Regions from separate parts of the Klebsiella grimontii genome, predicted to be linked through region 1. Evidence: predicted binding sites of a transcription regulator. Region 1 holds the regulator's gene; each other region holds the start of a gene.
What was found. Region 1 encodes PurR, which represses purine synthesis genes. Its sites were predicted from a motif close to CANGCAAACGTTTGCNTG; they were not measured.
Positions count from the first base shown of each region.

Region 1 (2,264 bases):
CGGCGTCTGGGATGCGCTCGCCGACGGTCGCGTGGAATTAGCCATCGGCGCGACGCGCTCCATTCCGGTAGGGGGACGCTACGCCTTCCGCGATATGGGGATGCTGAGCTGGGACTGCGTCGTTGCGAGCCACCATCCGCTGGCAAAAATGGCGGGGCCTTTGAGCGATGACGTGTTGCGCAACTGGCCGTCGCTGGTCAGAGAGGATACGTCACGCTCGCTGCCGAAGCGGACCACGTGGCTGCTCGATAACCAGAAGAGGGTAGTCGTGCCGGACTGGGATGCTTCTGAAACCTGCCTCTCCGCCGGACTGTGCGTCGGTATGGTGCCCGGGCATTTAGCGCGTCCGTGGCTGGATAGCGGCGAATGGACGGCGCTGGAGCTGGAGAACCCCTTCCCGGATGCCGCATGCTGCCTGACGTGGCAGCAAAGCGACGCTTCGCCGGCGCTGCTCTGGTTACTGGATTATCTTGGCGATAGCGAAACGCTAAACCGGGAGTGGCTGCGGGCGCCGGAATAACCGACGCCGCAAGCAGGGCTAACGGCGATAATCGACAAACGGACCATCGGCCACGGAACGGCGCTCGACCAGGCGCGGATGGACTTCAATCGACTGCGAGACTTCACGCTTATTGACGATACGGTCCAGCAGCATATTAAAGGCCGCTTCGCCAAGAGAGTCCTTAGGCTGATGAATGGTGGTCAGTGCCGGGCTAAAGTAGCGGGCGTTGCGCACGTTATCATAACCGATCAGCGAAATATCCTGCGGCACGCGCAGGCCCATTTCATCCGCGGCGCAGATGGCGCCCATCGCCATAATATCCCCGCCGCAGAAGATGGCCGTTGGGCGAGGGTGCTGGGCGAGAATTTGCTGCATGGCGCGGTAGCCGGATTCCGGCTCGAAATCACCCTGTACAATCCAGTTTTCCGGGACGTTAATCTGCGCCTCTTCCATCGCTTTCATAAAACCCGCCAGCCGGCCTGCGCCGGTGTTACGCTCCAGCGGGCCGGGGATCACGCCGATGTCGCGATGGCCGCGTTCAACCAGGTAGCGTCCGGCGATATAGCCGCCCTCGAAGGCGTTATCGACGACCGAATCGGTAAAGTCGGCTTTTGCCTCGCCCCAGTCCATCACCACCATCGGGATATGGCGATACTCTTCCAGCATGCTTAACACCGATTCCGGATACTCGGAACACATCACCAGCAGGCCGTCGACGCGTTTCTGCGCCATCATTGACAAATAGGCGCGCTGTTTCTCCGGGTCGTTCCACGCGTTGCCGAGGATCAGGGTGTAGCCCTTCTGGAAACAGCTTTTCTCAACGGCTTCGATAATCTCAGCGAAATAGGCCGCTTCGCTGCTGGTCGCCAGCAGACCAATCGACTTGGTGTGATTGACCTTCAGGCTGCGGGCAACGGCGCTGGGGGAGTAATGCAGCTCTTTTATTGCCGCCCATACCGCATTGCGCGTCTCTTCCGCAACAAAACGGGTTTTGTTAATCACATGTGACACTGTTGTAGTGGAAACGTTTGCGCGCTTCGCTACATCTTTAATAGTTGCCATTACTTCTCACTCCAGACCTTGACCTGATCGTCTGTTTATCGGTACGTAAACGTTTGCCTGTACACACCCTGACGCCAAAATTGAGCATGGCATCACGTCGGGAAAACGACACAGAACGACAGGAAGGGGTCAATGGCCGATACGCTTTCAAATTAGCGTGGGATTTTGTCCGATCTTGGGGCAAAGGGGAAGAGTAAAAATGTGCATCACTCTAAATCTCGGAAGATTTTTACGCTATTCTGTGTAAAAATGAGCAAGCTCACTTTTCATGTGGGGATAATCAGGGGGAAAAATTGATGGATACAAATTTAAAGTTTTCGCTGACAACAACGATTATTGTTTTGGGTTTGATTGTTGCCGCAGGTTTGACCGCAGTACTGCACTAGTTCTGCGATAAGGGAGGGGCCGCTCTCCCTTTTACTCCACCTATTATTATCATTTTCGCAAAAATCTTTTGCCATTTCGTTCACTTTTGTTTTTCTGTGATTGATGTCATGCTTTTGACTTCTGATGAGATGCCGTCGCGGAAGGCGGCCTGATGGAGTCCCTGCATGAAAATCAACTTTCCCCTGCTCGCGCTGGCGATCGGTGCCTTTGGCATCGGCACGACCGAGTTCTCCCCGATGGGGCTATTACCGGTTATCGCTAAAGGCGTTGACGTTTCGATTCCGGCGGCGGGAATGCTGATTAGCACCTATGC
Region 1 is NZ_CP169721.1:2,430,327-2,432,590, forward strand. It holds gene punR (DNA-binding transcriptional activator PunR) at 1-520, shown strand, start outside; gene purR (HTH-type transcriptional repressor PurR) at 539-1,564, opposite strand; gene ACE3MN_RS11535 (YnhF family membrane protein) at 1,861-1,950, shown strand; gene ACE3MN_RS11540 (MFS transporter) at 2,116-2,264, shown strand, end outside.

Region 2 (2,264 bases), 880 kb from region 1:
GCGCATTGACGAGTGAACAGCTGACCTTTTTCGGTGATGTACACCGCTTCGCCAGGCGCCACGTCGCGCAGGAACTCAAAGCCCAGCGTATCCAGCGCCACGCTTTCCGAAGCCACCATATACTCGGTGCGGCCATCACCGATATCGCGCTTGCCCAGCACCAGCGGACGGATGCCGTTCGGGTCGCGGAAGGCGACCATGCCGTGGCCGATAATCATCGCCACGCAGGCGTAAGCGCCTCGAATCTGGCGGTTGGTGGCAGCGATCGCCGCAAAAATGTTGTCTGCTTCCAGCGGATAGTGGCGGAAGTTGTCCAGCTCGCTGGCGAAGATATTCAGCAGGATTTCAGAATCGGAGGTGGTGTTGATATGGCGGCGTTTTTCTTCAAACAGCTTTTTACGCAGCTCGTGAGCGTTAGTCAGGTTACCGTTGTGCGCTAACGTGATGCCATACGGCGAGTTGACGTAAAAAGGCTGTGCCTCGGAGGCGCTGGAGCTGCCCGCCGTCGGGTAACGAACGTGACCAATACCCATATTGCCCTGCATACGCTGCATATGGCGAGCTTCAAAAACGTCGCTCACCAGTCCGTTCGCCTTACGCAAACGGAAACAGTTGTTCGCATCAATAGTGATGATGCCTGCGGCATCCTGGCCACGATGCTGAAGCACCGTTAACGCGTCATAAATCGACTGGTTTACCGGCATAACACCGGCGATACCGACAATACCGCACATACGTCTTTTCCTCGTTAAGCTACATCCCAACGCTTATGCTTTGGGCAAGAAACTTGACGAGCTCTGCAGATAGTCAAAAAACCATCTGATAACGAAACTGAACTGCGGGATAAGCTCAGACTTTTGCCAGTCTTCGCTTTTCGCCATACCGGTAAAGCTATCGAGAAAGAACAGAATCGCTGAGACGATTAACACCCCGCGCAGGGCGCCAAAGCAGATCCCTAACACCCTGTCGGTTCCCGACAGGCCGGTTTTTTCCACCAGCTGACCTATCACAAAGTTAACGATAGCGCCGACGATAAGCGTTGCGATAAACAGTATCGCGATAGCAATCCCATTTCGGACCAGTTCGTCTTCAAAGCCCGTGAACCAGACAGCCAGGTAAGTGTAGTAATGACTGGCAACAAAGAAAGCGCATCCCCAGGTTACCAGCGATAAAGCTTCACGAACAAAGCCGCGGATCAGGCTAACCAGTGAGGAAAAACCAATCACCGCAATTATGGCGTAATCAATCCAGACCATATACGTCCCACGATTTTATGCCCTGTCGTCCGGTTCGGGGCGCATTCTAACAGAAAAAGAAAACGTTTGCGTAGGGATTTCCATGCCCTACAGAAATAAAAATGGCGCTGAAAAAACATTCAACGCCATACTGCCTTTCGCCTCTTCAGGGCGCGTCAGACAGGGGTTCCGGCCCTCTACTCCTTTAAAAAAGAGAGAGTTAGTTCGGGCTGTAGCCCATGACCACGCCGCTAAGTCCTGAAATCTGCTTCAGCTCGCCAAGCTGGCCTTTCAGCTTATCCTTCGAAGTATCCGGCCCCACGAGGATACGGGTGATTTTACCCTGCACCGGCGTCGAAGGCGACGTGTAAACTTTAAAGCCGGAAGCGCGCAGCTTACCAACAATTTCGTTGACCTTATCGGCGTTCTTCAGCGCGCCCAGCTGCACAACATAAGCTTTGCCGGTCGGTGCCGGAATTTCAGCCTGCTGCTGCGGTTTAGGCGGCGGCGTCTGCGCCGTAACCTGCTGCGTCTGCGGTTTCTCTACCGGCTTAGGCTGAGGCTTCGGCTGAGGTTTCGGCTGCGGCTTCGGCGTCACAACCGGCTCCTGGACCACATCAAAACTGTTGTTGTTCACCGGTATTCGCGACGGATCCAGCGATGGCGCAGCGGCATCGCCTGCTCGCACCTCTTCCGCCGCCCCTTCCGGAGGCTGCGAAGGCAGCGCCTGAGTCGCTGCAGGTAACATATCCGGCTCATCGCGATCCCCCGGCTTTGGCACCAGCGGGATCGCGGCAAACTCATCCTGATAATGTTTTTTCTGACCATCCAGCAGCCCTGGCAGGATAATCACCCCCAGCGCCACCAGCACAATCGTCCCGACTAAACGGTTCTGAAACTTACTCGCCACCGATTCTCCCCGCGTCTATTTCTTCCATTACATGCGCCACCGTGTGGAATGAACCACATACCAGCACCGTATCTTCAGGTCTGGCGTCCGCCATCGCGGCATGCCACGCCTGCGCGACG
Region 2 is NZ_CP169721.1:1,549,875-1,552,138, reverse strand. It holds gene purF (amidophosphoribosyltransferase) at 1-734, opposite strand, end outside; gene cvpA (colicin V production protein) at 768-1,256, opposite strand; gene dedD (cell division protein DedD) at 1,456-2,145, opposite strand; gene folC (bifunctional tetrahydrofolate synthase/dihydrofolate synthase) at 2,135-2,264, opposite strand, start outside.
Region 2: a site for PurR is predicted at 1,312-1,329, ahead of cvpA (colicin V production protein). Genes of this name have one in related genera too.

Region 3 (2,264 bases), 2.1 Mb from region 1:
TTTCCGCTTCGGTCTGCGCCTGCTGCTGATTATCCGCTGGCAGCGTGATCTGCAGCGTCAGCAGTTTGTCATCAACCTTACCGAGCAGGACGGAAGACCAGGCGGTCTGGCCCTTGGCGGAGATGATGCTGTCCAGCTGTTGCAGGGTGTGGCCTTTGATCTCAATGGATTTATTGCTCACGACCTGCAGCTGCGGGTCGCGGCTGCGCTGCTGCTCTTCCAGACGCTGGCTCATGACGGCCAGATCTTCATTGGTGCTGTCGCCAACAATCACGATCACCGCTTTCTGGCCGGTGGCGTCAGAATAGACGTGCATATTGTTGGCCTGGGTGCCCAGCTTGCCGCTCTGGTCGGTCATACCGGCAGGCAGGGAGAAGCTCAGTTTGCCATCCAGCAGACTAATAGGTTGCCCGCTGGCGTTGCTTTCCGCAGCCGCCCCGGCAGTCGGCGTTTTTGTATCGCTGTTATCACAGGCCGCAAGACCCACAACCAGCAGGCCAATACCGACATATTTAACCAAATTGCGCATTGACATCTTCCTTTCGATAAACGGCCATTAACGGCTCATTCGCTTATCTTATCACATCGTTTCGTGAGTACTCTTAACCTGGCTGCAATGCGGATAAATCAGATTTATCTGCCAGCTTTTTCAGCAGCATATTCAACAACATGCCGTACATCGGCAGGAAGAATACGATGCTAATCAGCACCTTGAAGCAGTAGTCGACGATGGCGATTTCACCCCAGTGCGCCGCCATAAACGGATCCGGGCTGCGCCAGAAGGCGATAAAGAAGAAGGCCAGCGTATCGCTGACGTTACCGAAAAGGGTGGATGCCGTGGGCGCCAGCCACCAGCGGCGGTTCTGACGCAGGCGGTTGAAGACGTGGACGTCGAGGATCTGCCCCAGCGCGTAGGCCATAAAGCTGGCGGCGGCGATACGGGCGACAAACAGATTAAAGCTGGTTAATGCGGCAAAGCCCTGCCACTCGCCCATATAAAACAGCGCGGAAACCCCGTAGGAGATGAGCAGCGCCGGGATCATCACCGCGAGGATAATGCGTCGCGCCAGCGGAGCGCCAAAAATCCGCACCGTCAGATCGGTGGCGAGGAAAATAAACGGAAAGCTGAACGCGCCCCAGGTGGTATGAAAACCAAAGATGGAGATCGGCAACTGTACCAGGTAGTTACTGGAAGTGATGACCAGCAGATGGAATAGCGATAGCCAGATCAGCGCTTTTTTACGCTGTACGGTAGTAAACGGACTCATATTGTGACCTTTTTAGTGGTTGGGGTGAGGGAACCCAATAAAAACGGCTGCATGATACTGCGTTGCGAGCGTATTGCAATGCTTGTTTTTCGCGCAAACGTTAACCTGGCTTGCGTACTGGCGAACTGGGGGTAAACTAGGGCCGTTTTGTTAATGTGAGATGAAAATGAGCGAACTTTTCTCCAGCCCTGACCATACGCTTGATGCGCAGGGGCTTCGTTGCCCGGAACCGGTGATGATGGTGCGCAAGACCGTGCGTACGATGCCGGTGGGCGAGACGCTGCTAATCGTGGCCGACGATCCGGCGACGACCCGCGATATTCCCGGTTTCTGCCGCTTTATGGAGCATGAGCTGCTGGCGCAGCAAACCGAGGCGCTGCCGTACCGCTACCTGATCCGTAAAAGCCACTGAGTCTGGGTACGTCTTCCCGGAGGCGGTGCTGCGCACCTGTCCGGGCTACAAAAACCAGACCGCACGAACCTGTAGCCCGGGCAAGGCGCGTCAAGCGCCGCCCCCGGGGAAAGAATGCAGCGCTCGCCGCCAGAGATATCCCGGATTGCGGCTGATGCCTTATCCGGGCGACAAAAAACCAGACGGCACGAACCTGTAGCCCGGGTAGATACTATTTCTTACGCAACAGCCGCAGCGCGTTAGCGGTGACCAGCACCGTCGCCCCGGTATCCGCCAGCACCGCCAGCCACAGGCCGGTCAGGCCAAGCAGGGTGGTGACCAGAAAAATGCCCTTCAGACCCAGCGCGATGGCGATGTTCTGCCGGATATTGGCGTGGGTGGCGCGCGCCAGCGAAATCATCTGCGCCAGCCCGGTCAGACGGTTATGGGTCAATGCCGCATCGGCGGTCTCCAGAGCGACGTCGGTGCCGCTGCCCATGGCGATGCCAATCGTCGCCGCTTTCATCGCCGGCGCGTCGTTGATTCCGTCGCCGACCATCGCCAGCGGCGACTCGGCGTTGAGCGCCATCACCGCCTGCACTTTA
Region 3 is NZ_CP169721.1:333,665-335,928, forward strand. It holds gene ACE3MN_RS01515 (DcrB family lipoprotein) at 1-529, opposite strand, end outside; gene ACE3MN_RS01520 (7-cyano-7-deazaguanine/7-aminomethyl-7-deazaguanine transporter) at 603-1,268, opposite strand; gene tusA (sulfurtransferase TusA) at 1,435-1,680, shown strand; gene zntA (Zn(II)/Cd(II)/Pb(II) translocating P-type ATPase ZntA) at 1,892-2,264, opposite strand, start outside.
Region 3: a site for PurR is predicted at 1,359-1,376, ahead of tusA (sulfurtransferase TusA). Genes of this name have one in related genera too.